Regions from separate parts of the Pantoea sp. SGAir0175 genome, predicted to be linked through region 2. Evidence: predicted binding sites of a transcription regulator. Region 2 holds the regulator's gene; each other region holds the start of a gene.
The links. Region 2 encodes LexA, which represses DNA repair genes until DNA is damaged. Its sites were predicted from a motif close to TNCTGTATGTACATACAGNA; they were not measured.
Positions count from the first base shown of each region.

Region 1 (10,701 bases), 1.0 Mb from region 2:
CGGCCTGAGCCGGGTTAGTGCATGAATGCCAGTTAGCCGATATATTCCAGCCCGCCCATATACGGGCGCAGCACGTCCGGCACTGTAATGCGACCATCCGCCTGCTGATAGTTTTCCAGCACGGCCACCAGCGTACGCCCCACCGCCAGGCCTGAACCATTCAGCGTGTGCACCAGACGCGGTTTTTTGTCCGTTTTGCTGCGGCAGCGAGCCTGCATGCGGCGCGCCTGGAAATCCCACATATTCGAGCAGGAGGAGATTTCACGGTAGGTGTCCTGCGCCGGCAGCCAGACTTCTAGGTCATAGGTTTTGGCTGAGCCGAAGCCCATGTCACCCGTGCACAGCAGCACTTTACGGTACGGCAGGTTCAGCAACTGCAGCACTTTTTCTGCATGGCCGACCAGCTCTTCCAGCGCGTCCATGGAGTTTTCCGGTGCGACGATCTGGACCATCTCCACTTTGTCGAACTGGTGCATACGGATCAAACCGCGCGTGTCGCGGCCGTAAGAACCGGCTTCGGAACGGAAGCAAGGCGTGTGGGCAGTGAGTTTGATCGGCAGAGATTCCTCTTCAACGATCTCATCGCGCACCAGGTTAGTCAGCGGCACTTCGGCGGTCGGGATCAGCGCATAGTTGCTGCTGCCTGCTTCTTCGCCCAGCGGTTTGGTATGGAACAGATCCTCACCAAATTTTGGTAACTGACCGGTACCGTACAGCGTCTCGTGGTTCACCAGATACGGCACGTAAGTTTCCAGATAACCGTGCTGCTGGCTGTGCAGATCGATCATGAACTGGCTCAGCGCGCGATGCAGACAGGCAATCTGGCCCTGCATCACGATAAAGCGCGAACCGGTCAGTTTCACCGCCGAGGCGAAATCCAGCCCTTTGACCGCTTCACCCAGCTCAACATGATCTTTCACCGGGAAATCGAACTGGCGCGGCTGGCCCCAGCGGCTCACTTCCTGGTTTTCGCTATCATCTTTACCCAGCGGCACTTCGTCGGCCGGCAGGTTAGGCAGCGCAAGCGCAAAGTCACGAATTTCGTTCTGCAGGGTATCCAGCTCTGCTTTCGCCGCATCCAGGCGTTCGCCCAGCGCGTTCACTTCCTGACGCAGCGGCTCGATATCTTCCCCACGTGCTTTGGCCTGACCGATGGATTTGGAGCGGGAGTTACGCTCAGCCTGCAGGTTTTCAGTTTCTACCTGCAAAACCTTACGACGCTCTTCGAGGGAGCGCAGCGTATCCACATCCAGTTTAAATCCCCGGCGTGCCAGTTTTTCTGCGACTGCGTCTGGCTCATTACGCAGCAGATTGGGATCGAGCATGCTTATCCTGTGTAATAAAAGGTTGATTGAACGAATGGAGGGATGCATTCCACCGGAATGCATTGAAATCCTTGCTCACCTTACCGTAACGCGTTTATCAGCGGTAGCGTTTTATCGGGCTATTTTGATCCTGTTCAGCAAGCCAGGCGAGTTTTTCACCGATCTTGCTTTCAAGGCCACGATTGGTGGGTTGATAGTAGCGCGTCTGCGCCATTTCCGGCGGGAAAAACACCTCGCCGGCCGCATAGGCATTGGGTTCGTCATGCGCGTAACGGTACTCTTTGCCGAGGCCCATCTCTTTCATCAGCTTCGTCGGTGCATTACGCAGATGTTCCGGCACATCGTAATCCGGGAACTCACGCGCATCACGCATCGCCGCTTTGAAGGCGGTATAAACAGCATTGCTTTTTGGCGCACAGGCCAGATAAACAATTGCCTGGGCAATTGCACGTTCCCCTTCCGCAGGCCCGACGCGGGTAAAACAGTCCCACGCGGCAATTGCTACCTGCATGGCGCGCGGATCGGCATTACCGACATCTTCCGAAGCAATCGCCAGCAGCCGCCGCGCCACGTAGAGCGGATCGCCACCGGCAGTGATGATGCGCGCGTACCAGTAAAGCGCCGCATCCGGGGCTGAACCACGAACCGATTTGTGCAGTGCCGAGATGAGATCGTAAAAGCGGTCGCCTTTGTTATCGAAACGCGCCGCGCGTTCACCCGACACTTCATTCAGCAGCTGAGGCGTTAGCTCCCGCTGTCCCTGCGCATTGAGCTCAGCCATATCGGCCATCATTTCCAGCGTATTCAGTGCGCGTCGTGCATCACCATTGACCAGTTCAGCGATCATGCGCCGGGTATTGTCCGGTAACAGAATATCGCTGTCGCCGTAACCGCGCGTTTTATCCTGCATCGCCTGATCCAGCACCTGTTCGATATCCGCGCTGGTCAGCGATTTAAGCAGATAAACGCGGGCGCGCGACAGCAGTGCCGAGTTCAGTTCAAAGGAGGGATTTTCCGTGGTTGCGCCAATGAAGGTGATGGTGCCGTCTTCAATGTGTGGCAAAAACGCATCCTGCTGGCTCTTATTGAAACGATGCACCTCATCAACAAACAGAATAGTGCGACGCCCCACCTGGCGATTCTGCCGCGCGCGCTCAATGGCCTCGCGGATCTCTTTAACGCCGGAAGTCACCGCTGAAATGCGTTCGACGTCGGCTTTGCCGTAATGCGCGATAATCTCCGCCAGCGTGGTTTTACCGGTCCCCGGCGGTCCCCATAAGATCATGGAGTGCAGCTGACCCGCCTCAATAGCGCGCGGCAACGGCTTACCGGCCGCGAGCAGATGCTGCTGACCAATATATTGCTGCAGCGTCGCTGGCCGCATACGCGCAGCCAGCGGTCTGAACTCATTTGACGGTGCAAAATCCAGCGACAGGTTACTCACCCTCACCTCACTGACGTTGATCGTCCACCGTTACCCCTTTTGGCGGCGTAAAGGTGAATTTATCCGGGCTGATAGCGCCGTTTTTCTGGCTCTTCAGCTGATAGTTGCTGCGCTGTCCATCCTGCTCGATCGCGCTGAACTGATTGATGGTGCCTGCGGAAGTGACATTGATGGTGAACTGTTTCAGGTTGCCATCGCTGCTTTTAGGCGTCAGCTCAAAATTATCACCCTGCTGCTTAATGTTGTACTGCTGCCAGTCAGAGGGCTGGTTACGCGCAATCAGCATAAACGGCGTGTTGCTGGTGGCATTCTGCAGCAGGCTTACGCTCGCCTGTTCCACAAAAGGATTATAGAACCACAGATTTTTACCGTCGGAGATAATCACGCTTTCGTCCGGTGCAGTCATGTGCCAGTTAAACAGGCTCGGACGTTTTACCCACAGTTCGCCTTCGCCGTCCTGCACATTTGCGCCGCTACCGTCAGTCACCTTCTGACTGAAGCTGGCATGGAAGCTGTTCACTTTATTAAGGCGCTGCTGCAGATCGCTGGAAGCATCCGCCAGGGCAGAAGAAGCAACAAAACCGGCCAGCAGGCCACAGGCAATAACGCGAAATTTCATCTGATACGATTCCTTATTCATGGTTTCCTGACACTTACTGCATTAACCGTAGTCGCCGCTCCGTCAGTTCGACAGGAGAAAAAGCCGAAAGCTCCCAATGATATGGGGATCGGACCACAGATAAACAACGGGCCAGTTTACACTGGCCCGGCATAACACTGCGGAGAAAAGTCTTACATTTCGTGAGGTGGCGGTGACAGCACTTCACGGTTACCGTTGTGGCCTGGCTCCGAGACAATGCCCTGCGCCTCCATCTGTTCGATAATCCGCGCCGCGCGGTTGTAGCCAATACGGAACTGGCGCTGCACGCCGGAGATCGACGCGCGGCGTTTCTCCACCACGAACGCCACCGCCTGGTCAAACAGCGGATCCAGCTCTTCATCGCCGTCTAGGCCGCCAGCACCGCTTTCACTCTCTTCACCGGCGGTAATGCTGTCGATGTACTGCGGTCGCCCACGCGCTTTCCAGTCCTGCACGACTGCATGCACTTCCTGGTCACGCACAAAGGCGCCGTGAACACGTACCGGCATGGAGGAGTTAGGTGGCATGTAAAGCATGTCACCCATACCCAGCAGGGATTCCGCACCGCCCTGATCGAGAATGGTACGCGAGTCAATTTTACTGGATACGGTAAAGGCGATACGCGTCGGAATGTTGGCTTTAATCAGGCCGGTAATCACATCCACCGACGGACGCTGGGTAGCCAGCACCAGGTGAATACCTGCCGCACGGGCTTTCTGTGCCAGGCGCGCGATTAGCTCTTCGACCTTCTTGCCCACCGCCATCATCAGGTCAGCGAACTCATCAACCAACACCACAATGTACGGCAGTTTTTCCAGCACCGGCGGGGTGGTGTCCATGCTGTCGCCCGGTTTCCAGAACGGGTCCGGAATTGGCCGGCCCATAGCGGCCGCCTGCTCGATCTTCTCGTTATAGCCAGCCAGATTACGCACGCCCAGCGCAGACATCAGCTTATAGCGGCGCTCCATTTCGACCACACTCCAGCGCAGCGCGTTGGCCGCGTCTTTCATGTCGGTGACCACTTCCGTCAGCAGATGGGGAATGCCCTCATACACTGACAGCTCGAGCATTTTCGGGTCGATCATGATAAAGCGCACTTCTTCCGGCGTGGCTTTATACAGCATGCTGATGATCATGGTGTTGACGCCAACCGACTTACCGGAACCGGTGGTACCGGCCACCAGCAGGTGCGGCATCTTCGCCAGATCGGCCACCACGGGCTGACCAGAAATATCTTTACCCAGCACCACCGACAGCGGCGAAGGGTTGTCGCGGAACTTATCGCAGTCCAGCACCTCACGCAGATAGACGGTCTGACGATGTTTATTGGGGAGTTCGAGGCCGACATAAGGCTTGCCCGGAATCACCTCAACCACACGCACCGCAACGGCAGAGAGCGAACGTGCCAGGTCACGCGACAGGTTAGAAATACGTGCCGCCTTGACGCCCGGCGCCAGATCCAGCTCAAAGCGGGTGATTACCGGCCCCGGAGAGATACCCACCACTTCGGCTTTCACGCGGTAATCCGCCAGACGCGCTTCAACCAGACGCGCGGTCTGTTCCAGTGCGAACATATCCACCGGCTCCTCTTCCGCCGGCGGCGACGTCAGCAGATCCAGCGTCGGCAGCGGCGTGGAAGGTTTCTCCAGCGGCTGTTCGTGACGTACCAGGAAGGGGTGGAACAGGCTGTCCTGCGCAGGGGCGACAGGCTTCGGCGTTTCAGCCGGCGCGGCGTAAACCTCGTCGTCTGGCGTTGACCACGGGCTGGTTTCCTCACTCAGCGATGCGGGTACCGCCGGCTCAGGTGCCGCTGGCTGCTGCCACTGGGCCGGAGCGTCCGGCTCTGGCGTGGCGGCAATGGTAAACAGCGGTTCGCTCGGCGTGTCATCAACCAGATCTTTCATCGGAGAGAAATCAAACGCGGCTGAGGTATCCAGATTAAATACCGCCGCGCTCTCCTGCTCAGGCTGGCTGTAACGCTGTTGCTGCTGCTGAGCAAACTGCTGCGCCAGCTGGGCCTGCTGCAGCGCCTCTTCATCTTCTTCCTCTGCCGGCTGCTGCTGCCAGCTGTCGCCGTACCGCTGCTGCTGCTGCGAATGGAACGCTTCGCGCAACTGGGCTTCCTGCAGCGCAGCGTTATCATCATCGTGCGGCTGTGGCACTTGCCAGCTGGCGCTGATTTCTGGCTGCTGCTGGTCGGCCTCTTCACGGGCCTTCTCTTCTGCCATGCGTTGCGATGGCAGTTTGATACCGTATGAGGCCAGCTCACGCCGGGTTGGCAGCTTAACCTTGTTAGGACGCGGCAGTTCCGGGCCGATGCCCTGTTTCACCTGCGGGTTGTAATCGCGCTCCGGCACCACATCAAAGGCTGGCGTGTAAGCCGCAGAGCGGGCAGCAGCGGCGGCCGTCGCTGAACCGAGTGCGGCAGCGGCTGCCGTATTCAGCGGTGTGGCGGCCTGATCGGCACTCTGCCAGTTACCCATGCGCGGGCCATCGTCTTCTTCAGCAAGCGAGAAGGCGTCGGCGGCCGGTGACGCAGGCACTTCGAAGCGATATAACGGGGGAGCAGCTGGCGTGGGTTCTGCTGGCGGAATAGCTGGCGCCGCAGGCGCACTGGCAACGGCTGCCGATGCCGGGACAGCCGCAGCCAGCTGTGACGGCGCAGGTTGTGGAGCTACGTTTACCGCCGGTGCGGATGGCTCAGGCGCAGCGACGGCCGGCGCCTGACGTGCGGCGTCACTGGTGGCGGCCAGCGCAGCCGCGGTAGCCGCACTGGCTTTCGCCAGCAGGGGATCGTCGCTGGCGACTTCAGCCACAGGTTCCGCTACCTGTCGGGGCTTAGCCAGCAGTACGTCATCTTCGTCGTCCTGAGCCGGCGCAGCGCGCAGTGGCGGAACCGCTTCGTCGGGGTGCGCCTCGTCGTAGTCGTCTTCTTCCTGCCAGGGTTCATCATGGCGCGAGCGGTTGCTGGCAAAGGTCAGCACGCCCATCACCACGCTGCCGATCTTCTCGGCAATCGCCAGCCAGGACCAGCCGGTATAAAGCGTGATACCCGCCGCCCAGACGCACAGCAGCGTCAGCGTGCCACCGGCACCGCTGAACCACGGCGCCATCGCATTGCTCACCAGGCTGCCAATTACGCCGCCGGAGGCAAAATACCAGATATCGTCCACGTTCAGCGCAGCCAGTCCGCAGGTGGTCACCACCAGCGCCAGCACGCCAATCAGCCGCAGGCCCACCGCAAAATAGTCGATGTAATCCTGGCGATCGCGCTGACGGAAGGTGATCCAGCACAGACCAATAATCACTGGCGGAATGGCGTAGGCCATCACACCAAAAATAAACAGCAGGGTATCAGCCAGCCATGCGCCCACGCTGCCGCCCAGATTGTGGATCGGCTCGTGCCAGGCGGTTTGTGACCAGCTGGGATCGGAGGGATTAAAGCTAACCAGCGACACCATCAGATAGATGGCAAACAAGGCCACCAGGATGAGCAACGCTTCCAGCAGCCGACGTCCGCTGCTCAGTGGTTGTAATGAAACGTCTTTGTCTTCTGTATATTCCTGGCTCAAGAGAACTCTCCAGGTGCCTGTAAATTAAGAAGGCAACAGCGCCAGGCTTGCCTGACGCTGGTCCTGTATGAATTCACAGGAGTGTACCGAAATCCTGCAAGCTTTGCACCTGCCCTGCGTTACCGGGTCTTAATCACCAGACGATTGCTCTGTTTGACCTCTTCCATCACCACGTAGGTACGGGTGTCGTTGACGCCCGGCAGGCGCAGCAAGGTCTCACCCAGTAGTTTACGGTAGGCGGACATATCCGGCACGCGGGTTTTCAACAGGTAGTCAAAGTCACCGGAAACGAGGTGACATTCTTGAGTTTCCTCAAGTTTTTGTACAGCGGCGTTAAATTGTTCAAACACATCTGGCGCGCCGCGATTCAGAGTAATCTCAACGAATACCAGCAGTGAAGCATCGAGATAGTGCGGGTTCAGCTGCGCGGTGTAGCCCAGAATGAAACCCTGACGTTCCAGGCGACGTACGCGTTCAAGACAAGGTGTTGGCGAGAGGCCGACACGTTTTGAAAGCTCAACGTTGGAAATACGACCGTCTTTCTGCAGTTCATTCAGAATATTTCTGTCGATCCGATCCAGATCTTTTCCGGGGCGTTTCTTGTTGTCTACCATTATTATTGTCTCTCTTAATTCCTTCCCTTTACCTGCCAAACCCTGAAAACGTTCAATGTTCAGGGCCTTACTGAAGTGAAGTCTTTAAGCCTGTGCAGTAACGCGACCATCCGTATGACGCATGCTGTCTGTCCACATCATGCGTCATTACCAATGTCAGGCTGAGTTTATTTGGCGAAATTGCGCAAAACAGAGCTGAAATTCTGTTTCGAACCGCTAAATTTTCTCTGCTTCTGACAATGTTTTCGCAAAAGCGCAGGCGATTGTCAAAGTAAAACATCCAAATTCAGTACAAGATGCCAGACAGCGTACTGGGTTGCTGTTTTTAAATGAGAATTTTTATACAGCTGCACCACAAATTGCCGAGCAATGCCCCCTTTTGGCGCAGCGCGCGTGCAGAATTGCCATTCATCGTCTACGCCGCTTGCAGTGATTGTTAACAAAATTGCTGAAACCTTTTTTTGCGACCGTAATTTCCCTACAATCGAAAACTATGTTGTCAGACACACACTGAGGAACGCATGAGTACGGCCAAACACAGTAAGCTGCTCATTCTGGGCTCCGGCCCTGCCGGTTACACCGCAGCGGTTTATGCCGCCCGCGCTAACCTGAACCCGGTATTGATTACCGGACTGGAAAAAGGCGGCCAGCTCACCACCACGACTGAAGTCGAAAACTGGCCGGGCGACCCGCACGATCTGACCGGCCCTGCGCTGATGGAACGCATGCAGGAGCATGCTGAGAAGTTCAACACCGAAATCATCTTTGACCATATTCACACGGTTGATTTGCAGAACCGTCCGTTCCGCCTGACCGGCGACAGCGGCGAATACACGGCGGATGCGCTGATCATCGCGACCGGTGCTTCAGCGCGCTACCTTGGCCTGCCGTCAGAAGAGGCATTCAAAGGCAAAGGGGTTTCGGCCTGCGCCACCTGTGATGGTTTCTTCTATCGTAACCAAAAAGTCGCGGTTATTGGCGGCGGTAACACGGCCGTTGAAGAGGCGCTCTATCTGGCCAACATCGCTTCCGAAGTGCACCTGATTCACCGTCGTGACAGCTTCCGCGCTGAGAAAATCCTGATTGACCGCCTGATGGAGAAAGTGCGTAACGGCAACATCGTGCTGCACACTGACCGCGCGCTGGACGAGGTGGTAGGCGATCAGATGGGTGTCACCGGGTTGAAACTTTCGTCAACCAAAGGTGAAGCCCCGGTCTCGCTGGAAGTGGCGGGCCTGTTTGTCGCCATCGGTCATAGTCCGAACACGGCGATTTTTGATGGGCAGCTGGATCTGGAAAACGGCTATATCAAAGTGCAGTCCGGCCTGCAGGGCAACGCGACGCAGACCAGCGTGCCGGGCGTGTTCGCTGCCGGTGACGTGATGGACCACATCTATCGTCAGGCCATTACCTCTGCCGGTACCGGCTGTATGGCCGCGCTGGATGCGGAACGTTATCTGGATGGTCTGGTTAAAAACGATAAGTAAGTTGTTAATTATCTGATCATAATTGCACTGAGGCGGCCACTTTTGGTCGCCTTTTTTATCGCCTGCGTGCTACAGTTCTGCCACCCGTCTGTCCGGCATTTAGCGTCGGATTTTGCCTCTCGTCACGGTGATCAAACGGCTTCGCATGAACAAATCACGGCAACACGAACTGCTGCGCTGGTTACGCCAGCAACGTCATCATGGCGCACGCAGCCTGCGACTGGCCTCGCTGGCAGGTTTTGCTGCGGCGTTAATTCTCATCGCCCAGGCCTGGCTACTGGCCTCCCTGCTGCAAAAACTGCTGGTGGAACAGCAACCCCGCGCTGAACTGGTGAGTGATTTCCTGTTACTACTGCTGTGCTTCGCACTGCGCGCCGCGCTGCACTACGGTCGTGAGATGGCCGGCTTCAGGGCCGGCGTGGCGATTCGCCGTGCGCTGCGGCAACAGGTGCTGGACCGGCTGAACGCGCTCGGTCCGGCCTGGATTCAGGGCAAACCGGCCGGGAGCTGGGCGACGCTGCTGCTGGAACAGATCGAAGAGATGCAGGAATATTACGCGCGCTATCTGCCGCAGATGTCGCTGGCGGTTTTTGTGCCCTGCGCCATCCTGATCGCCATTTTCCCGATTAACTGGGCCGCCGGACTGATTCTGCTGGCGACCGCACCGCTGATTCCGCTGTTTATGGCGCTGGTCGGCATGGGAGCGGCCGATGCCAATCGGCGTAATTTTCTCGCGCTGGCGCGTCTGAGCGGCGATTTCTATGACCGGCTGCGCGGACGCGAAACGCTGCGCCTGTTTCACCGCGCGGACGCTGAGCAGCAGGCGATTGCCGCCACTACGCAGGATTTTCGTCAGCGCACCATGGAAGTGCTGCGCCTCGCCTTTCTCTCCTCTGCGGTGCTGGAGTTTTTCGCCTCGCTGGCGATTGCCGTGGTCGCGGTCTATTTCGGCTTCTCGTACCTGGGTGAACTCAATTTTGGCCACTACGACACCGGCGTGACGCTGTTCGCCGGTTTCCTCGCGCTGATTCTTGCCCCCGAATTTTTCCAGCCGCTGCGCGATCTTGGCACCTTTTACCATGCCAAAGCGCAGGCGGTGGGCGGCGCAGACGCGCTGGATACCTTCCTGCGCGAAACGCCCCAGCGCGCGCCGCAGGCGGCCACGCAGACGCTGGATGCTGACGCGCCACTCTCCCTACGGGCGCAGGATCTGGTGATCATGACCGCCAACGGCGAGGCGCTGTCACAGCCGCTGAATTTCAGCCTTACTCCCGGTCAGCGCGTGGCGCTGGTCGGACAAAGCGGGGCCGGAAAAAGTGCGCTGATGAATGTCCTGCTCGGTTTTCTGCCCTATCAGGGTTCACTGTGCATTAACGGCCAGGAACTGCGCGACATCAGCCGCAGCAGCTGGCAGCAGCAGCTGGCCTGGGTAGGACAAAATCCGCAGCTGCCGGCGGCGACGCTGCGTGACAATCTCCAGCTCACTGACACGCCGGTGGACGAGGCCACGCTGACCGCCGTGCTGCAGCGCGCTGGCGTCAGCGAATTTTTATCGCGTCTGCCGCAGGGGCTGGATACGCCAGTTGGCGATGGCGGCATCGGCCTGTCCGTTGGGCAGG
Region 1 covers NZ_CP028081.1:2,694,280-2,704,980, forward strand. The annotation lists gene serS (serine--tRNA ligase) at 33-1,325, opposite strand; gene C1N56_RS12585 (replication-associated recombination protein A) at 1,423-2,769, opposite strand; gene lolA (outer membrane lipoprotein chaperone LolA) at 2,777-3,388, opposite strand; gene C1N56_RS12595 (DNA translocase FtsK 4TM domain-containing protein) at 3,562-6,981, opposite strand; gene lrp (leucine-responsive transcriptional regulator Lrp) at 7,101-7,595, opposite strand; gene trxB (thioredoxin-disulfide reductase) at 8,117-9,082, shown strand; gene cydD (heme ABC transporter permease/ATP-binding protein CydD) at 9,228-10,701, shown strand, end outside.
Region 1: a site for LexA is predicted at 7,043-7,062, ahead of C1N56_RS12595 (DNA translocase FtsK 4TM domain-containing protein). Genes of this name have one in related genera too.

Region 2 (10,701 bases):
CAGGCTGACCTGGCGCAGCAGTTCCGCCTCGCTGATCTCCCGATGCTGCTGCACGATAGCGGCAATCAGCGACGGCATCACCAGCATATGGTGGATGTTGTTGCGATAGTAGGTCATCAGCACCGCCTGCTCGCGCGGCAGAATGATGATCTCGCCAATACTGTCCTGCTCGGTCTCGAACTTGTTCATGCCCATGGCGTGATCGAGCAGCGCTTCAGCGCTGAGATCCGGCACGGTTGACTCGGGTGAGTACGGCACATTGCGCAGCAGCTGGGTGTAGCACTCCAGCTGTTCCGTCAGCTGTTCACGCGTCAGCGAACGCTGGCGCGATGCCAGCAGCGCGGTCACGCACAGGTTCATGGCGTTGGCCGCGCCGGCTTCGTTGATGCGTACCATCAGACGTGCCGCGATATCGTTCACTACCGGCGTCATCCACGCCGGACGCTGAGGATCGATAGGGTCAATCGCGTCGCGCCACTCCGGAACCTGTTTGTTAAGATAGTTAACCAGCGACAGCGGCTCACCGAAGTTCACATAGCCCTGACCGAGGTTACGCAGCTTGCGCAGGCCGCGCACCATCTGCATGAAACCCTCTTTCTCTTTCGCGGCACCGCGCAGCTCTTTGGCATAAGTGCCGACTTCCATCACGTGCTCATAACCGATGTAGATCGGCACAAAGGTGATAGGACGGCTGCCGCCGCGCAGCAGCGCCTGTAACGTCATCGACAGCGTGCCGGTTTTCGGGTCGAGCAGACGGCCAGTACGTGAGCGCCCGCCCTCAACAAAATACTCAACCGAATAGCCGCGGCTGAACAGCTCGCCCAGATACTCGCGGAACACCGTGGAGTAGAGCTTGTTGCCTTTAAAGGTACGACGAATAAAGAAGGCACCGAGGCGACGGAAAATCGGTCCGGCTGGCCAGAAGTTGAGATTGATACCGGCAGCAATGTGCGGCGGCACCAGGCCCTGATGATAGAGCACGTAGGACAGCAGCAGATAATCCATGTGGCTGCGGTGGCATGGCACGTAAACAATTTCGTGACCATCCTGCGCCAGCTGGCGCACGCGTTCGCCGCCGTGCACGTTAATGCCCTGATAGAGTCGACTCCACAGCCAGCCCATCACACGGTCAGTCACGCGGATCGCTTCGTACGAGAAATCCGCCGCCACTTCTTCCATCATTTCGATGGCGTTCTGCTGGGCTTTTTCATGCGAAATCTTCTTGCTGCGCGCTTCGTCTTCAACCGCTTTCTCAATCGCTTTGGATTGCAGCAGCTTGTTGAACAAATCCTGGCGTGCCGGCAGACGCGGGCCGACGGCTGCCAGCCGCTGGCGGGCAAAATGAATGCGCGCGACACGTGCCAGCTTCTGCGCGATCGACTGATCGGTACCGTGTTCGGTGGCCATCTGACGCAGTGAAACTGTGGGTGAGAAACGGACAAAGCTGTCGCGACCGTGCCACAGGATGGCAAAGAACTTCTGTATACCGTTAAGAATACGCAGATGTGGCGTCGGTTCGCCCTGAATTTCACGGCCTGGCGCACGGCCAAACATCACGGAAACCGGCAGCATCTGTACGTCCAGCGCCGCATTGTTGCGGTGCAGATCGAGGTAGTCATGGAACAGCTTGACCGACTCCGGGTTCGCCACGAAATAGGGGAAGACGCGCGGCCCATCGTGAATAAATACGTGGCGCGGCAGCAGGGTGCCGTCAATCTCCAGCGGCGCCAGCGGATCCGGCAGATCGTGCTTCAGGCACTGTGCGCGTAGCGTGAGCAGGTCCGCCTTTGAATCATAAGGCAAAACATACATCACCGGACGGGTCGGATCGATACCGTGTTCCGAGATCGGATCGGTCGGAATGACCTTACTTTTTACCAAAATAGAGAGTGGTAAATTCAACAATTTGTAATAGAGTTTACGCCAACCTGACATAGACAACTTGAAGCCTCTTGTTAGCAAAGCGCGGCAAGCATACCAGAAAGTGCGGCGAAGATCTGTGGCTGTGCCACCTCGCGCGCCCAGACATTGACGTCAAAAACAGTTAAGGGTTCCACAACATGGCAAATAACGTCACCGGTTTCCTGAGAATCATTAAAGCCGCCGGTTATTCCTGGCAGGGGCTGCGCGCTGCCTGGCAGCATGAAGCCGCTTTTCGCCAGGAGGCGATTGCCGCACTGGTCGCGGTTGCCATCGCCTGCTGGCTGGATGTCGATGTCATCACGCGTGTGTTGCTGATTGGCTCGGTGGTGCTGGTGGTCATTGTTGAGATCCTTAATAGTGCCATCGAAGCCGTGGTGGACCGCATCGGTCAGGAGCGCCATCCGCTGGCGGGACGCGCCAAAGACATGGGCTCGGCGGCGGTACTGCTGGCTATCTTACTGGCTCTGTTTGTCTGGATCGCGCTGCTTTGGTCGCATTTGCGATAAACATTCCACATTCATCAAGCCGCTGATTTTTCCCTCTGTTTCGGTTTTCATTTCGCCAATACCTGTATATACTCACAGCGACTGTATAAACAACCAGGGGGCGGGATGAAAGCGTTAACCAGCAGGCAGCAACAGGTCTATGACCTGATTCGCGACCATATTAATCAGACCGGCATGCCGCCAACGCGTGCTGAAATTGCTTCGCAACTGGGCTTCCGCTCGCCTAACGCTGCTGAAGAGCACCTGAAAGCGCTGGCGCGTAAAGGTGTCATTGAAATCGTCTCCGGTGCATCGCGCGGTATCCGCCTGCTGATGGAAGAAGAGGCGAGTGAAGGGCTGCCACTGATCGGTCGCGTTGCCGCCGGTGAACCGCTGCTGGCGCAGGAACATATCGAAGCCCACTATCAGGTCGACGCCAACCTGTTCAAACCCTCTGCCGATTTCCTGCTGCGCGTCAGCGGTATGTCGATGAAAGATATCGGCATTATGGACGGCGATCTGCTCGCGGTGCATAAAACACAGGAAGTGCGCAATGGCCAGGTGGTGGTTGCGCGTATTGATGATGAAGTCACGGTGAAACGCTGGAAGAAGCAGGGCGCGATTGTCCAGCTGCTGCCGGAAAACAATGATTTCCAGCCGATTGTCGTGGATACCCGTGAACAGTCGCTGACCGTGGAAGGGCTGGCCGTAGGCATCGTGCGCAACGGCGAGTGGCTCTGAAACCCGGTTGATCTCCCCCGCTGCGGCGGCGCTCGCGCGCTGTCCGCAGTCTGCTCTAATCATACTTTTGTTCCCGGCCCGTAAGGCGCTCGCTCAGGCCGACCACCGTAACCCTCGGGATGGGGCTGATGCAGCTATTTTCCTCTTCTGATAAAGCGCTGTGGCGACTGGCGTTGCCAATGATCCTCTCCAATATCACCGTGCCGCTGCTCGGCGTGGTCGATACCGCCGTGATTGGCCATCTTGATAGCCCGATCTACCTCGGCGGCGTGGCCGTAGGCACCACGGCAACCAGCTTCATCTTTATGCTGCTGCTTTTTCTGCGTATGAGCACCACCGGTTTAACCGCGCAGGCCTTCGGGGCCGGCGATAAACAGGCACTGGCGCGCGCACTGATGCAGCCGCTGCTGATCGCCCTCGCCGCCGGGTTGCTGCTGGCGCTGCTGCGTTCTCCTGCCAGTAGTCTGGCGGCAACGCTGATGGGCGGCAGCGCGGAAGTCCAGCAGCAGGCGCAGATCTTCATTGAAATCCGCTGGCTGAGCGCACCGGCTACGCTGGCTAACCTGGTGATTCTCGGCTGGCTACTGGGCGTGCAGTATGCGCGTGCGCCGATGGTTCTGCTGATTGTCGGAAACCTGGTTAACATCCTGCTCGATCTGCTGCTGGTGCTGAAACTGCACTGGGGCGTTGCCGGTGCCGCCGCCGCCACGGCGCTGGCCGAATACGTGACGCTGGCAGTGGGATTATGGATGGTGGCGCGCGTGCTGAAACTGCGCGGTATCGATTTCAAACTGCTGAAAAACAGCTGGCGCGGTGACGCGGCGCGGTTATTTCGCCTTAATCGCGACATCATGCTGCGCTCGCTCATGCTGCAGATCTGCTTCGCCTCGCTGACCCTGCTGGGTGCACGCATCGGACCGGATGTGGTTGCGGTCAATGCGGTGCTGTTGATGTTCCTGACGTTTACTGCCTATGCGCTGGACGGCTTTGCTTACGCGGTGGAAGCCTGCTCGGGTGAAGCGGTAGGGGCAAAAGATCGCAGCCGGCTGCTGCTGATCTGGCATGCCGCCTGTCGCCAGGCGGGTATCGTTGCGCTGCTGTTTGCGCTTATTTATGCGCTCAGCGGGCCGCACATTGTTGCGCTGCTTACCTCGCTGCAGCCGCTGCGTGAGATGGCCGATCGCTTTCTGCTGTGGCAGGTGATTTTACCGCTGGTCGGCGTCTGGTGTTATCTGCTGGACGGCATGTTCATTGGCGCGACGCGCGGCCGCGAAATGCGTAACAGCATGATCATGGCAGCAGCCGGTTTCGGCATCACTTTGCTGACGCTGCCGTGGTTAGGGAATCACGGTTTATGGCTGGCGATCACGGTGTTTCTGGCGCTGCGCGGCCTGACGCTGGGATGGATGTGGCGCCGCCACTGGCAGCGTGACAGCTGGTTCAGCCAGCCATAAGCGCAGCGCAGGCACCAGAATAATCTGTAATTCCGTGCACAATCCGAAGCGGCAACTATAATTATCTCAAACGGCGCAGATAAGCAGCGCGTTATATGGTTATTTCCGGTATTACATGAGAAATACACCATCTCACTCAGGAAGACGTGGAGGATTGTTATGAACAAAGACGAAGCGAGCGGAAACTGGAAGCAGTTTAAAGGGAAGTTTAAAGAGAAATGGGGCAAGTTGACCGACGACGATTTGACCGTGATCGAAGGGAAACGCGATCAGCTGGTGGGTAAAATCCAGGAACGTTACGGTTACGCCAAAGATGAAGCTGAACGTGAATTGAAAGACTGGGAAAGTCAAAACAAAGATTACCGCTGGTAAGTCTCCCGCTTTAAGGATGATGCTCCTACCCGCTGATCGTTACGATCGGCCTGGCATACGGACGTGCCAGTTACCCTTTACGCACCTTCTTCTTAGTTTCCACTTCATGATCGTGCTGACAGCTACCCGGCTGCGTGCAGGCCGCCACTTCGGCACAGTTTTCACACAAGCCGTGCGCCTCAATAACGCTATGACGTAAGGTAAAACCTGCCTGATCGGCCAACCCGGCAATGATCTTTTCCACGCCGTGCGCGTGCTTCTCACTGACGGCGGCACAGTTGTCGCACACCAGCATCACCGATGTGTGCGCCGGCTCGTCGAAATGGTGGCACACCACATAACTGTTATTTGACTCCACCCGATGAATAAATCCCTGCTCCAGCAGGAAATCCAGCGCGCGATAAATAGTTGGTGGTTTCGCCTGGGGTTCACTGATGCGCAGCTGGTCCAGCAAATCGTAAGCGCTAATGGAACCGTTCTGCTCCGCCATCAGGCGCAGCACTTCTGCGCGCTGCGTAGTGAGGCGCACGCCACGGTCAAGGCACAGAGATTCAGCCTGCGTGAGCAGTTGTTCGGGCGTGAGGTTTGGCATAAGCATTCTCCAGGTGATGGGTGATGTTATTTTATCACACAAACTTTTACGCTGCTGCCATTGCTTTTTTACCTTATATCATCCAGGAAATGTCCGGCTTTCAGCCACTTATCTGCCGCGTTGCGTCCTGGTACCTCCTTCTGTTAAGCCATGCTTTTCCTTCCTGAGTTTTTTCTCACAGGTTAACCCATCTTTTTGCTTTGCAACTCACTGACTTAGTGGCTATGGTTCAAAAGGTTTTAAGTAATTTCTGGCATCAATTTAGCTGACGTTCATATTTCTGCATAAAACAACAGCAGAATGGTGCGGGCGTGACCAATTCTGCGAATAGCAATGCTAATTCCTTTCAATTCACAGCAATAAAGCGTTAGCCAGCGTTCAGAATAGGGCTAATAAACTATTCCGTCGTAGAGACAGTCCACGACAATTAAAAGGTGATGGCAGACTCATGGTGAAGACATTATTCAGACGCAAGAAAATTGCTTATGTTGTTGGTTTTAATGCGGTATTTTTTACCTCATCAGCATTTGCTGCTGGCACCTGGTACGATGCGCGTAACGATGCCATGGGGGGAACCGGTGTCGCTTCCTCAACCTGGAGCTCGGCAGTGCTGGCTAACCCGGCATTGATGACCAAAGCGCAGCCTGAAGATAACGTCAGCATCATTTTTCCTTCAGCCGGTGTGCAGATTACTGACAAAGACAAATTAGTGGATCGCGTAGACGAAATTACTGATACGGTGGACCGCTATCGTGACGTGATCAACAACATCACGCTGCCGGAGATCATCAATGGCGCGCCTCAGGTCAGAGCCGCGGCAGGTGATATGGCCAATCAGCTGCGCGATCTGCGCGGTGATAAAGCGAATGGCACCGCAGGCGTGGCGTTAGCCGTCAGCATTCCCAACGAGACCCTTCCTTTCGCCTTCATCACCAAAGCCTACGGCACGGCGCACATCCGCGCTAACGTAGTACAGAGCGATATTGATTATCTGGATCAGGTCGCAAATGGCCGCATTCCTTTGCCGGGCGACCAAAATAATCTGCGATCCAGCGCCAACGGCCTGGCTGCGCTGATCACCGATTACGGCGTCGCAATGGCACATGAGTTCACCATCGCCGGTCACCCGGTCTCCGTTGGCGTCACGCCGAAGCTGCAGAAAACCTGGCTGTATAACTACACCGCCAGCGTTTATAACTACGACAAGAATGATATTAACGACAGCCGCTATCGCAGCACCGATACCGGTTTCAACGTCGATGCCGGTATCGCTACCGACTTCGCGGAGAACTGGACCTTCGGCGTGACCGGGCAGAACCTGGTATCGCGCGATATCGACACCAAAGAGGTTAACGGCTATCGCGATACGTATCAGATTCGCCCGCTGGTAACTACCGGACTGGCGTGGAATCGCGGACCCTTTACCCTGACCGGCGATGTCGATCTGACCGAAACCAAACGTTTTAAATCGCAGGAGAGTAGTCAGTACGCTGGCGTGGGTGGTGAATATCGCGTGCTGGACTGGCTGGCGCTGCGTGCCGGCTATCGCGCGGATATGAAGTCGAATGACACCGATGTGTTTACGGCCGGTCTCGGCGTGTCGCCGTTCAACAATGCGGTGCATCTGGACCTGGCCGGTTCGGTCGGCAAAGACAATACCTGGGGCGCCATGGTGCAGCTCGGGTTTAACTTCTGACCACACGATGACGGGCGGCTGTGTCGCCCGTCACAGCTGTGATATCATTGCGCAGTTTCTCATCACTTAACTGCGGATTTACTGCGTTTCATGACCGATACATTCTCTTCGCAACGTTTCTCCATCGCCCCGATGCTGGACTGGACCGACCGTCACTGTCGCTATTTTCACCGTCAGCTGAGCGGCGACACGCTGCTGTACACCGAAATGGTGACCACCGGGGCCATCATCCACGGCAAAGGCGACTATCTGGCCTATAGCGAGGCGGAGCATCCGCTGGCGCTGCAGCTGGGCGGTAGCGATCCGGCTGCGCTGGCAACCTGTGCAAAGCTGGCAGAAGCGCGCGGATACGATGAGATCAACCTGAACGTCGGTTGTCCGTCCGATCGGGTACAGAACGGCCGTTTTGGCGCGTGCCTGATGGGTGAGGCGGCGCTGGTCGCGGACTGTATCAAAGCGATGCGCGATGTGGTCAGCATTCCGGTCACGGTGAAAACCCGCATCGGTATTGACGACCAGGATAGCTACGCCTTCCTGTGCGATTTTGTCGGCACCGTGGCGCAGCAGGGCGGTTGTGATACGTTCATTATTCATGCGCGTAAAGCGTGGCTATCGGGTCTCAGCCCGAAAGAGAACCGTGAAATTCCACCGCTCGACTATCCGCGCGTGTATCAGCTGAAGCGGGATTTCCCGGCGCTGACCATAGCCATTAACGGCGGCGTTAAGACGCTCGATGAGGCCAAAGCGCATCTGCAGCACCTGGACGGCGTGATGATGGGGCGCGAGGCCTATCAAAATCCCGGCATTCTGGCGCAGGTTGATCGCCAGCTGTTTGGCCGCGAGACACCGGTGGCCGATCCGGTCGCCGTGGTGCGTTCCATGTACCCTTACATCGAAGCCGAACTGGCACAGGGCACCTATCTGGGACACATTACGCGCCACATGCTGGGCCTGTTCCAGGGCATTCCCGGCGCGCGCCAGTGGCGCCGTCATCTGAGCGAAAATGCCCACAAACCGGGCGCAGACGTCCGCGTGCTGGAAGCGGCGCTGGCGCTGGTGGCTGACCGCATCGTGCAGGAAGCCTGATCCCGCGAGCCGGCCTGGTCAGGCTGGCAGGACGGTTTAAACCGCACGGTTTCGTCGTGCGGTTTTTAATTCACCACCAGTTAGTCAATTTCACCAAATCAACTTCTCCTCTGTCCTGCATCAAAGCGATAATTCAATGGCTTAGCGATTGGCACGACCTGGCACGTATCTTGTAATACCTTCTGCATTACTGATACAGGAGAGCGCTCGTGGAAATATTATTCGTTATCGGCTTTTTTATGATGCTGCTGCTGACTGGCGTATCGCTGCTGGGCGTGATCGCCGCGCTGCTGGTGGCCACCGTGGTGATGTTTCTCGGCGGGCTGTTTGCGCTTGTTATAAAATTGTTGCCGTGGCTGGTGCTGGCGGTGGTCGCCGTGTGGCTGTATCGCGCATTTACCACGCCGCAGGGAGAGGTGAAACTTAACCGGCTGAAAAGGAAAATCAGCGACTTAGAGAAGAGAAGCTGGCGCTAAATGCGGTTACGATCACAGAGTTGGTGATTGCTTAGTACGAATTCGCAATTAAACATATTTTTTACTTATGTTTTCTGTCAGGATAGGTAAAGAAATTCAGACGAATTCATCGCCGCTGTCCCTACACCAGCGCGAACTATAAAAAAGAAAGAAAAGGGCTTCCTTCGGGAAGCCCTTCGTCATTTCTGCTATCAGGGAATCAACAGGCTGGAACCCTGAGTGGCACGACTCTCCAGCACCTGATGCGCACGTACCGCATCGCTCAGGGCAAATTTCTGCTGCTCCGGCACGTTAAGCTGAATAGCGCGGCTGGCGATGAGCGAAAACAGTTCGCCGCTGGCGCGATCGAGCTCTTCACGGTTGGTGATATAGCCAAACAGGGAAGGGCGGGTGACAAACAGCGAGCCTTTCTTGTTGAGAATGCCGAGGTCAACGCCGGTCACCGGGCCGGAGGCATTACCAAAGCTCACCATCAGGCCGTGGCGGCGCAGGCTGTCGAGGGAGGGTTCCCAGGTATCTTTACCCACTGAGTCGTACACTACCGCCACTTTTTCACCGTTGGTCAGTTCGCTGACGCGCTGGGCGATATCCTCTTCGCGATAATTGATGGTGGCCCAGGCGCCGGCATCTTTGGCGATCTGCGCTTTCTCCGCAGACCCGACGGTGCCAATCAAATGCGCGCCCAGCGCTTTCGCCCACTGGCAGGCAATCAGGCCCACGCCGCCTGCGGCGGCATGAAACAGGAAAATTTCATCAGCTTTTACTTTGTACGTCTGACGCAGCAGATATTGCACCGTCAGGCCCTTGAGGAAAGAGGCCGCAGCCTGCTCAAAGCTGATGCTGTCCGGCAGAATCACCAGCCGATCTTCTGCCACATTGTGCAGCTCGCTGTAGGCACCGAGCGCGGCCTGGCAATACACCACGCGATCGCCCGGCTTGAAACGCGAAACCGCGCTGCCCACTTTTTTCACGATGCCTGCCGCTTCAGTGCCCAGGCCGGACGGCAGCGAGGAGACCGGATACAATCCGCTGCGCACGTAGGTATCGATGTAGTTAATACCAATCGCCTTGTTCTCCACCTGAACTTCATAGTCGGCGGGATCGGCTAGTGTGAAATCGACCCAGTGCAATACTTCCGGGCCGCCGTGCTGGTTGAACTGAATTCGCTTTGCCATTCTGACTCCTGTGATTGTTCATCCTGGGACGGTATACTTGCGCGTCCCTTTCACGATCGGTAATGCATTCACTATGGCAGGAAATAAACCCACCAACAAATCGAACGAACCCCGCGATCGGCAGCTCGAAGGCGTGAAAATGCCGCCGCATTCTCTCGAAGCGGAGCAGTCGGTGCTCGGTGGGTTGATGCTGGATAACGAACGCTGGGATAACGTCTCCGAGCGCGTGGTCGCGGAAGATTTCTTCAACCGTTCGCACCGCATGATTTTCTCTGAAATGCAGCGCCTGCTGGAAGCCGGTCAGCCTATCGATCTGATCACCCTGTCAGAGTCGCTGGAAACGCGTGGCGAGCTGGAGATGGCGGGCGGCTTTGCCTATCTGGCCGAGCTGGCAAAAAATACCCCAAGTGCGGCAAACCTCGGTGCTTATGCCGACATCGTGCGTGAACGTGCGGTAGTGCGTGAGATGATTTCGGTGGCTAACCAGATCGCTGATGCCGGTTACGATCCGCAGGGCCGCAGCAGCGAAGAGCTGCTGGATTTCGCCGAATCGAACGTCTTTAAAATCGCTGAACAGCGCGCGAATAAAGATGAAGGCCCGCAAAATATTGAGCAGATCCTCGAAGCCACGGTGTCGCGCATTGAAGCGCTGGTATCAACGCCGCATGATGGCGTCACCGGCGTCGATACCGGCTATCAGG
Region 2 covers NZ_CP028081.1:3,728,139-3,738,839, reverse strand. The annotation lists gene plsB (glycerol-3-phosphate 1-O-acyltransferase PlsB) at 1-1,935, opposite strand, end outside; gene C1N56_RS17500 (diacylglycerol kinase) at 2,061-2,429, shown strand; gene lexA (transcriptional repressor LexA) at 2,535-3,149, shown strand; gene dinF (MATE family efflux transporter DinF) at 3,278-4,603, shown strand; gene C1N56_RS17485 (CsbD family protein) at 4,763-4,975, shown strand; gene zur (zinc uptake transcriptional repressor Zur) at 5,046-5,567, opposite strand; gene C1N56_RS17475 (conjugal transfer protein TraF) at 6,016-7,263, shown strand; gene dusA (tRNA dihydrouridine(20/20a) synthase DusA) at 7,354-8,349, shown strand; gene pspG (envelope stress response protein PspG) at 8,559-8,825, shown strand; gene C1N56_RS17460 (quinone oxidoreductase) at 9,017-10,000, opposite strand; gene dnaB (replicative DNA helicase) at 10,074-10,701, shown strand, end outside.

Region 3 (10,701 bases), 130 kb from region 2:
AGCATTTCATGACCGGGATGCGCGCCAGGTCGACCTCGTCACCGCTGAAAATCTCTTCCTGACACGGCGCATTACGCAGCCGTTTGGTCGGCATGTTCAGCACCTGTTTGAACTGCGGCATCTTATCGAACAGATCGCGGAACCCTTTCGGCGGCTCCGGCTCTTTCAGAAACGCCAGCAGCTTACCCACTTCGCGCAGCGCGCTGACCTCTTCCTGGCCCATACCCATTGCTACGCGCTTCGGCGTGCCAAACAGGTTGCACAGCACCGGCATGCTGTAGCCCTTCGGGTTTTCGAACAGCAGCGCCGGACCACCGGCCCGCAGCGTGCGGTCGGCGATTTCGGTCATCTCGAGGACAGGATCGATCTCCTGAGTGATGCGCTTTAACTCGCCGCGCTGTTCCAGCAGCGCGAGAAAGTCTCGTAAATCCTGATATTTCATGCGGCGTTAGTCTTCCGGCCAGAGTGAAGCGTCATTATAAGTTTGTTCACGCCAGCGTGTTTGAGTTTCTGCGTCAGGCGGGCTGACAGGAAAACGGCACCAGCGACTGCAGGGCCAGCACATCGTGATAAGCGGCAATCGCTTCACCGTGACGGAACACTTTGAAATCTTCACCGCGCGCGCTGTAGTAGCGCAGACGGTTCTCACTGACGTGCAGGAAGCTGGCTTCCCGCAGCGCAATCACCGACTCCTGCGGATTCACCGCGCAGAATTCGGCCAGACGCTCATCACGGGTTTCGCCCATATGGCCGCTGACGTGCGCATCAAGATAGTGAGGATTGATTTGCACCGGGAACAGCCCCAGCGCAGGCAGCACCACGCTGCTGCGTACCGGCATATCATTGGTGGTGCGAATCGACGGTGTCGCCACGTTGCAGCCCGCGCTCCAGCCAACGTAAGGGACATCGCGCTCGCGCACTGCGCTTTGAATCGCCACGATCAGCCCCTGCTCGTGCAGCATCTGGTTCAGCAGCCAGGTATTGCCGCCGCTCACCAGAATCAGCTCCGCCTGCTCAATGGCCGCAACCGGTGTCTCGAACTCATGTACCGTGCGCACCGGAATGCCCAGTGACTGAGACAACGCCTGCGCACGCTGGGCGTGATCGTCACGAATAATGGCGTAGGGCACCAGCACCGCCGAGGTGATACCGCGCTGGGCAATCATCGCGTGCAGCTGCGGATGCGCATAGCTCAGCAGCGGCGCATCGTCGGCCACTTTGCCATTGCTCAGTAAAAACAGTTCCATCAGCCCGTCCTTTTTCTTCGTCTAATGGGTTGGCAGTCTGATACAGATGATCGCCAGACGTCAATTTTCTTGCTGAAAAGCGTTAGTTCGCCGCACCAATCGGAAAATTCGTAGAGATTTTTCTTGTGTGACCGGGTTTCCGGCCGCCGATGCGCTATAACTCTGACAACAGGTTTGTTATTCTTAGCGTCCATTATTTGGGAGCAGTTATGGAATCCTGGTACTTACTCTATTGCAAACGTGGTCAGCTGTTGCGCGCGAAGGAGCATCTTGAGCGGCAGGAGGTGAATTGCCTCAGCCCGATGATCGCTCTGGAGAAGATTGTGCGCGGCAAACGCACCACCGTGAGTGAGCCGCTGTTTCCCAACTATCTGTTTATCGAATTCGATCCGGAAGCGATTCACACCACCACCATCAGCAGCACGCGCGGCGTCAGCCACTTTGTGCGCTTTGGTGCCATGCCCGCGACGGTGCCTTATGAAGTGATCGAAGCGCTGCAAACTGATGCGCCGCAGATCCTGCTGGATCCGGAAACGCCGCAGGTCGGTGATGAAGTGCTGATCACCGACGGCACCTTTGAAGGGCTGCGCGCTATTTTTGCCGAGCCCGATGGTGAAACCCGCTCAATCCTGCTGCTTAACCTGCTGAATAAACAGGTGATGCGCAGCGTGGACAACAAGCAGTTCCGTAAGGTTTAAGCCAGCCTGAATAGCTGACGTGCATTGTGGTCGACGCGTGCCGCCAGTGCGTCTGGCTGTTCACCACGCCAGTGCGCCACCTGCTGAACGATATGCGGCAGAAAGCAGGGTTCGTTACGGCGCGAGGTCGGACGCGGACGCATATCGCGCGGCAGCAGATAGGGCGCGTCGGTCTCCAGCAGCAGACGATCTGCCGGAATCAGCGGCAGCATGTCACGCAGCGCCATTCCGCGCCGTTCATCGCACACCCAGCCGGTAATGCCCACCGATAACCCCAGCGCCAGGCAGGCTTCCAGCTCGTCACGCGTGCCGGTAAAACAGTGCACCACCGCGCCTACCAGTTTCGGCAGCCACGGCTGCAGTACCGCCAGAAAACGTTCATGTGCCTCACGACAGTGTAAAAACACCGGCAACTGCAGTTCCGCCGCCAGCTGGAGCTGCGCATCAAACGCGTACTCCTGCTGCTCGTGCGCGGAAAGATTCCGGTTGAAGTCGAGTCCGCATTCACCAATCGCCACCACCTGCTCGCTGTCAGCCAGGCGGCGCAGCGTACTGGCAGTTTCCGCCGACCACTCGCTGGCATGATGCGGGTGCACGCCGGCGGTCGACCAGCAGTAGCCCGCGTGCCGGGTCGCCAGCTGACGCGCCTGCTGGCTCTCCAGGGCATTGGTGCCGGTGATTAACAGGCCGGTGACGCCTGCTTCGCGCGCGCGTTTTACCACCTGATCGCGATCTTTTGCGAATTGCGTGCTGGTCAGGTTTACACCGATATCAAACATGTTTGCTCCCCATTCCGTCTTAAAGCGACGGATAGAAAAACCGCCCGGCAGGCGGGCGGTTAAGATTCATCATCACCCCATCAGCGGGATGCCCTGCATAAAAGACATCAGGCGTCGGGGTTCTGTTCCTCATCGTCTGCCGCCTGACGTCCTTTACCCACATAGTAGCGGGAGAAGAATACGCCGACTTCAAACAGGCAGTACATCGGAATAGCGAGCAAAGTTTGCGAGAAAACGTCCGGCGGTGTGAGCAACATCCCAACCACAAACGCGCCGACCAGAATATACGGCCGTTTCTTTTTCAGATCGTCCGGGCTGGTAATGCCGGTCCAGCACAGCAGCACGATGGCAATCGGTACCTCAAACGCCACGCCAAACGCCATGAACAGCGTCATGACAAAGTCGAGGTAGTTGGTGATGTCCGTGGCGATGGTGACGCCCTGCGGCGCGGTTTTGGCGAAGAAGCCAAATGCCAGCGGGAACACAATGAAGTAGGCAAAGGCCACGCCGACATAAAACAGCAGCGTACTGGAGAACAGCAGCGGCATCACCAGACGGCGCTCATGGCGATACAGCGCGGGGGCGACAAACGCCCAGACCTGATAAAGAATCACCGGCACCGCAAGAAACACCGACACAATGATGGTCAGTTTGATCGGCGTAAAGAACGGTGAGGCCACGTCGGTGGCGATCATGCTGGCGCCGGCGGGCATCTGGCTAATCAGAGGCGCTGCCACCGCGTGATAGATGTCGTTGGCGAAGTAAACCAGACACAGGAAGATAACAAACACCGCGATGATGCAGTTCAGCAGACGCTTGCGCAGCTCAATCAGATGGCTGATGAGCGGTTGGGTATCTTCAACGGCCATGTTTATCGTTCATCTTTTACGGGAGGAGTGGTCGCAGGCGCGACGGAATCGGTGTGGCTGGTGGCTGGTGCAGGCTGCGGCGCCTGCGCCGGGGCGCTGGCCTGATGTGCCGCGCTGGCCGGTGTCACGACGCTGTGCGGCTCAGCGGGCTGCGGTGCGGCAGCGGGCTGTGGCGCGGCAGCGGGCGGCTGATGAATGGTGTTGGCTTCATCTTCCGCTTTTTCGATATCGATGCTCTGCTGCACCGAGCGCTTCATGGAGTCCGCGGTTTTACGCAGCTCTTCCATGGATTGCTTCAGCTCCGGCGACAGCGTGCCGCGTCCTGCCTCTTCGACCTTTTTCAGGCTGTCCTGCAGCTCCTGCAGTTTCAGCTCCTGGGCCAGTTCGTTCTGCACATTAGCAGCCAGCGAGCGAATGGCCCGGATCCAGCCAACCACGGTTTTCACCGCAACCGGTAAGCGCTGCGGGCCCAGTACAATCAGCCCGATCACGAACACCAATACCAGTTCACTAAAACCAATATCGAACACAGTTTTACCTTACTTGTCCCGGGCGTCGTCTTTGCTCGCCGGGGTGTGCTGTTTGTCTGCCAGTTTGGCGTTGAAGTCAGCGTCCTGCTCTTTCGGTTGATCCTTTTTCTCGTCTTCATCGCTCATGGCTTTTTTGAAACCGCGAATGGAAGAGCCTAAATCCGAACCCAGGTTACGAAGCTTATTGGTACCGAACAGAAGTACAACAATGACGGCAATGATTAACAATTGCCAAATACTGATACCGCCCATGAGATATGCCTCTAATATTCTGTGAAAAACGGTTAACTGTAACGCACAGAAAGTCCGTTTTTACCCGGACTTAAGCCTGCGACATTACGCGATTTGCACCAGGCAGACAATCAGTTTGTCTTGCGCCAGCCGATGAGCCAGGTAACGATGCCGGCGGCCATTAACAGCGCCGGGAAGAAGTCCCAGTCAGGCCGGCTCAACAGCACGGCGGTGCCACTTAATAACAGTGTAGCCCCGACGCCAAACAGATAACGTGCCTGATGATGACGGGTGCGCTGCGCGTTCAAATCGGTGACGAGTTTATCGACACTGTGCTGCAATAACTTGTGCTGGCGCATACTGTCGTAAAAAAGCTCCGGCAGCTCCGGCAGTTTCTCCGCCCAGAACGGCGCCTTCTCTTTCACCGCCCGCAGGATGGCCGGAATGCCGATCTGATCCTTAATCCAGTCCTCCAGGAACGGCTTGGCGGTTTTCCACAGATCGAGCTGCGGATAGAGCTGACGACCAATGCCCTCGATGTACAGCAGGGTTTTCTGCAGCAGCACCAGCTGCGGCTGCACTTCCATATTGAAACGGCGCGCGGTGTTGAACAGATTGAGCAGCACGTGACCAAAGGAGATTTCCGCCAGCGGCTTTTCGAAAATCGGCTCGCACACGGTGCGAATCGCGAACTCAAAATCTTCCACGTTGGTATCCGGCGGTACCCAGCCCGAGTCGACGTGCAGCTCGGCCACTTTGCGGTAGTCGCGGTTGAAGAAGGCGATGAAGTTTTCCGCCAGGTAGCGCTTATCTTCTTTGTTCAGCGAGCCAACGATGCCGCAGTCAATGCCAATATACTGCGGATCTTCCGGATGCTCGTAGCTGACGAAGATGTTGCCGGGATGCATATCGGCATGGAAGAAGCTGTCGCGGAACACCTGGGTGAAGAACACCTGCACGCCGCGTTCGGCCAGCAGCTTCATGTTGACGCCGTGCTGCTCCAGCGTGGCAACGTCGGAGATAGGAATGCCATAAATGCGCTCCATTACCAGCATGGTCTCACTGCAGTAGTCGGAGAACACTTCCGGCACGTACAGCATGCGGCTCTGGTCAAAGTTGCGACGCAGCTGAATCGCATTGGCAGCTTCACGCAGCAGATTGAGTTCATCAATCAGCGTTTTTTCGTAGTCGCGCACCACTTCCATCGGACGCAGACGGCGACCGTCCGGTAGCAGACGTGGCACCCAGCGCGCCAGGCGGTAAATCAGCTTCATGTCAGCTTTGATCACCGGCAGGATATCCGGGCGAATCACTTTGATCACCACTTCGCGGCCGTTGGATTTCAGCGTCGCGGTATGCACCTGGGCGATCGAAGCCGATGCCAGCGGTTTGATATCGAAGTCGTCGAACCAGGTTTCCACCGGGCCGCCAATCGAACGCTCAATCTGCGCTTTGGCTTTCACGCCGTCGAACGGTGCCACGCGGTCCTGCAGAATCGCCAGCTCATCGGCAATTTTCGGCGGGAACAGGTCGCGGCGCGTCGAGAGCATCTGACCGAACTTGATCCAAACCGGACCGAGCTGCTCCATGGCCAGACGCAGACGGATGCCCATCTCAGCTTCTTTGTGCCGGTTGGGGATCCAGAAAACACAGCGTCGCCACAGCCGCAGCGGCAGCGTAATGCGCATATGCGGAATCAGTTCATCCAGCCCGTAGGTCAGAAAAACTTTGATAATGAAGTATAAGCGCCGAATTTCTCCCAGCGTCATTTCGCCTCCAGCTGTGCCAAACGCGCCTCAAACGCATTAAGCGCACGTTCCATCGCTTCTACCTCCTCACAAAACCACGCCTGCTCCAGCGCCCCCGGTGCCACGCGCCACTCTTCGGTCAGCACCTGCCCCAGATAATCCTGACGGCGGGTGACCTGCTGTCTGAGCTGGGCCAGCGCACGCTGAGCGGCCTGGCTGATGCCCTGTGCCGCGATGTCGCCCACCCACGGCGCGAGATATTCCGCCGGGTCGAGTTCAGCCAGATCCATCAGCGCGGAGAATTGCTGTACCACCTGCAGATCGCCTTCCACGTCCAGCTCACCGCTGCGAATCAGGCTGGTCAGCTGCTGACGATCGCGCAGCTTAGGCAGCGTGCTGAAACGCAGGCTGACGCTGCAGTCGCTGCGGTCCTGCCAGTCACTCAGCACATCCAGCTGGTTTTCACTGAACACCAGCACCAGCGGAAAATCCAGCTCCTGCAGGCGCAGCAGCAGGACTTTGCCGGCCAGACGCTGGCGTGCGGTTTTCAGGCTGCGATCGCGGTACAACACACGGTTCAGGGCGGTCTCAAGACCGCCGGTGATGAGAGGGGTAAAAGTCATGATTAATCAGAACTTAAAGCCACGATGCAGCGCCACAATGCCGCCGGTCATGTTGTAGTAGCTGGTATTTTCAAAGCCAGCGTCGTTCATCATCGCCTTCAGGGTTTCCTGATCCGGATGCATACGAATCGACTCCGCCAGGTAGCGATAGCTCTCCGCGTCTTTTGCCACCAGCTGGCCGATGCGCGGCAGAATGTGGAAAGAGTAAGTGTCGTAGGCTTTGCTCAGCGGATCGAAAACCGGTTTAGAGAACTCCAGCACCAGCAGACGGCCGCCCGGCTTGAGCACGCGGAACATCGACGCCAGCGCCTTCTCTTTTTCGGTCACGTTACGCAGGCCGAAGGAGATGGTGATGCAGTCGAAATAGTTATCCGGGAACGGCAGCGCTTCTGCGTTAGCCTGCACGTAGCTGACGTTGCCGGTTACGCCGAGATTGCGCAGCTTTTCGCGTCCCATCTTCAGCATTGAGCTGTTGATGTCCGCCAGCACCACCTGACCGGTTTCACCGACCAGGCGCGAGAATTTTGCCGTCAGATCGCCGGTACCGCCGGCCAGATCCAGGACACGCTGACCGCGGCGCACGCCGCTGCTGTCGATGGTAAAACGCTTCCAGACGCGATGGATGCCGAACGACATCAGATCGTTCATCAGGTCATATTTCGCCGCGACGGAGTGAAACACGTCCGCGACTTTATCGGCCTTTTCACTTTTGGCGACGGTCTGAAAGCCAAAATGGGTAGTTTCCTGCTGTGATTCATCTGCCATCGGTTTTACCTGTTCCACAAACAATACTTCCCGAAGTGTATCAGAGTCGGGCGATCCGAGCACGCCACCGGCGTGTTATTCGTTGATGCGGCGCAGGGATGCGGCGGAAGAATCTGCCGCATTTTCAGCGGGCTCGCTGTCATCGGCCCATGTATCATCCGCCGCGTCGGGCTGCGCCTGCTCTGCCAGTTGCGGGTTGATGGGCCGTTTGATCTCTACGCCAAGCGCACGAAACGACTCGCTCTGGGCGATCAGGTTGCCGCGCCCCTGCGCCAGCTTTTTCATCGCCAGCTGATAACTCTGCTGCGCTTTGTCGAGGCTATGCCCGATGCCGCTCATGTCATCGACAAACAGCCGCATCTTGTCGTACAAGCGCGCAGCGCGGTCGGCGATGCGCTGGGCATTACGGCTCTGATGCTCATAGCGCCACAGATTATTAATGGTGCGCAGCGCCACCAGCAGCGTGGTCGGGCTGACCAGCATAATGTTTTGCTGCAGCGCTTCGCTGATCAGCTCCGGCTGGCGGTCGATCGCCAGCAGAAACGCCGGTTCGACCGGAATAAACATCAGCACATAATCCAGCGAGCGTAAACCGGGCAATTGTTGATAATCTTTACGCCCCAGCAGCCGGATATGGCCGCGCACCGCGTTGATGTGCTCCTGAATCGCCTGCTCGCGCGTCAGCTCATCGTCGGCGTTGAAGTAGCGCTCATAGGCAATCAGCGTCATTTTGGCGTCAATTACCACATCTTTACCCTGCGGCAGACGCACAATCACATCCGGTTGCATACGGCCCTGCTGCTCCAGCTGCACACTGACCTGGGTCTGGAACTCGTAGCCTTCGCGCAGGCCCGACGCCTCCAGCACCCGGCTGAGCACCACTTCGCCCCAGTTGCCCTGAATTTTATTGTCGCCCTTCAGCGCTTTGGTGAGGTTGATCGCTTCCTGCGCCATCTGCGCGTTGAGCTGCTGCAGCTGACGAATCTCATGCGCCAGTGTGTGGCGTTCACGCGCTTCCTGGCCGAAGCTATCGTTGACCTGGCGGCGGAAGCCATCCAGCTGTTCGCGCAGCGGGCCGATCAGGCTGTTGAGGCTCTGCCGGTTCTGCTCGTCGACGCGTTTTCCGCTGTTTTCGAAGATTCGGTTGGCGAGGTTTTCAAACTGCGCACTCAGGCGCTGTTCGCTGTTGGTCAGCAGACGCTGCTTCTCCTCAGCGGCGAAACGCGTCTCTTCTAATCGAATGGTGACTTCCCGAAGTTCGGCTTCCTGCGCGCTGTTAACTTCCAGCTGATTACGCAGCTCGCGGCTGAGCTGTTCACTCTCGGCCCGCCAGTAATCCAGCTGCTGCAGGCGCTCCTGCGCGCCGCTTAGCGTGCCGTGTAGCTGGCGCAACTCCTGTTCGCGCTGCTGCAGTTGCTGTTGCAGCTGTTCCAGCTGCTGCTGCTGACGCTGCTGCGCCTGTTCCAGCAGGCGGCGTTCGGTGGTGAAGCTGGCGTGCTGATGGCCGGCGCGCAGCTGGGCAATAATCCAGCCAATGCCCAAACCGGCCAGCGCCAGCGCGCCGCTGATGATAAGTTGCTGATCCATAATCCCCCCGCGGATCGTCTCGCTGAGGAGAAGGTAGAGCGCCACTGTATGAATGTCCAGAACATTCATGGCAACCCGCGGATTTTATCGCGGGCGCGATGGGCACCGTCCGGGCAACTACAGGGCGCGCACGGTCAGGTCGCCCGCTTTCCAGGCGTCAATCAGGAAAAACGGCATCGGCAGCACCCATTCACTGTCGCTTTTCACCTTCGCCGGATAGCACCAGCTGTTGCCGCCGTAAGTCAGCTCCACCTGCTGCTGGCCATTTTCGGCGTTGGTCACTTTGCCGGCCATGCTGGCGAAACCGGCGTTGCTGCCGACGTGGAAGCTGTCGGTCTGCCAGCGAATCGGCGCATGCGCCGGCCACGGCTGCGCGTGGTGGAAGTGAAAGATATCGTCGTGATTGAGGATGCTGTCGCGTACCGTAGGCCACAGCGCTACCTTGAGGAAGTACTGGTCGGTAAAGCGCTCGCTGCCGTCATACTGCGCGATAAAGTCGCGCATCTGCTGTTCCAAGTTGTGAAACACGCCGTGACAGCCGCCCCACATGCCGGCCAGTAACAGCTCGGTGTGCGAGTAATAATCGCGCATGTGGTGGAACCAGAATGGCGAAGCCAGCCAGGCGTCGACGGCTGCCACTTCGCGCTCTGACAGCAGCGAATCCGCATCCCGCACGATGTAGCGTTTTACGCTGGCATCGTCCATCACCAGAAAGCGCCACAGCGTAGGGAAAATGGTTTTCTCCTGCGACATATCCACCAGCTGGGTGTTTGGCTGGGTCAGGCGCTGCCACACGTGCTGCGGCACGCTATCGTCGAGATAGATGCGGCACATCCAGTCCGGATAGAGCTCGCGCGCCACCTCAACGTTTTTAATCAGGGTTTCGCAGTAGCGCGGCTGACCGCCGTACAGGCTGAAGGAGATGATATTTTCTGCCGGATTGCTGCGGTTAATCGGCGCAGGCGCCGGTGCGGGAAAAGTCGCTTTCGCGCCCTGACTGAAACGCATGTCAGATTGGGTGAGCGATTCGAGGCCATAACGCGCCACTTCATCTGTCTTATCCAGCCAGCCACACACTTCCGTCAGGCCATCCAGCCAGGTTTCCGACGCCTGCGCGCGCTGCGCCGCCGGTGCCTGATAGATTTTCTGGTAAATCTTGTAGGATTTTTTATGTTCGCCGACGCGCATCAGCGTCAGCGCGTAGTCGCTGAGCACCTGCATCTGGTTAGGCATGACGCGCAGCACTTCTTCGCAGCACTGGCGCGCCAGAGGATAATCTGACGCGGCCATTGCCTGACGAAAGCGCGCGGCGGCACTCTCAACGCGGGCCTGCATTGCAGCAGGGCGGCTGGTAAAACCCGGACGTGGGACAGAGATCGTTTTGCGCATAGGAAATTTCTCAGAATCGACTGAAATTGCGCGCATTCTAATCAGGCAATTGCTGAGCTCCCTATAAGCCTGGTCTCGAAATCATTCCCTGACTGGCGCGCTAAAGTAAACGACGCGCGGCATCCACCACAATTTTCACCGCATCGCTTTCTGTCTGCTTCATAGTGGCCGCATCCGGGATCTCTTTTTGCGTGCGATTCACGATGACGCCAGCCACCATGCCGGCACGCAGTCC
Region 3 covers NZ_CP028081.1:3,862,738-3,873,438, forward strand. The annotation lists gene ubiD (4-hydroxy-3-polyprenylbenzoate decarboxylase) at 1-442, opposite strand, end outside; gene pepE (dipeptidase PepE) at 516-1,247, opposite strand; gene rfaH (transcription/translation regulatory transformer protein RfaH) at 1,457-1,945, shown strand; gene tatD (3'-5' ssDNA/RNA exonuclease TatD) at 1,942-2,724, opposite strand; gene tatC (Sec-independent protein translocase subunit TatC) at 2,832-3,593, opposite strand; gene tatB (Sec-independent protein translocase protein TatB) at 3,596-4,123, opposite strand; gene tatA (Sec-independent protein translocase subunit TatA) at 4,133-4,375, opposite strand; gene ubiB (ubiquinone biosynthesis regulatory protein kinase UbiB) at 4,486-6,123, opposite strand; gene C1N56_RS18085 (ubiquinone biosynthesis protein UbiJ) at 6,120-6,725, opposite strand; gene ubiE (bifunctional demethylmenaquinone methyltransferase/2-methoxy-6-polyprenyl-1,4-benzoquinol methylase UbiE) at 6,732-7,490, opposite strand; gene rmuC (DNA recombination protein RmuC) at 7,566-9,077, opposite strand; gene C1N56_RS18100 (tetratricopeptide repeat protein) at 9,195-10,466, opposite strand; gene udp (uridine phosphorylase) at 10,567-10,701, opposite strand, start outside.
Region 3: a site for LexA is predicted at 9,120-9,139, ahead of rmuC (DNA recombination protein RmuC). Genes of this name have one in related genera too.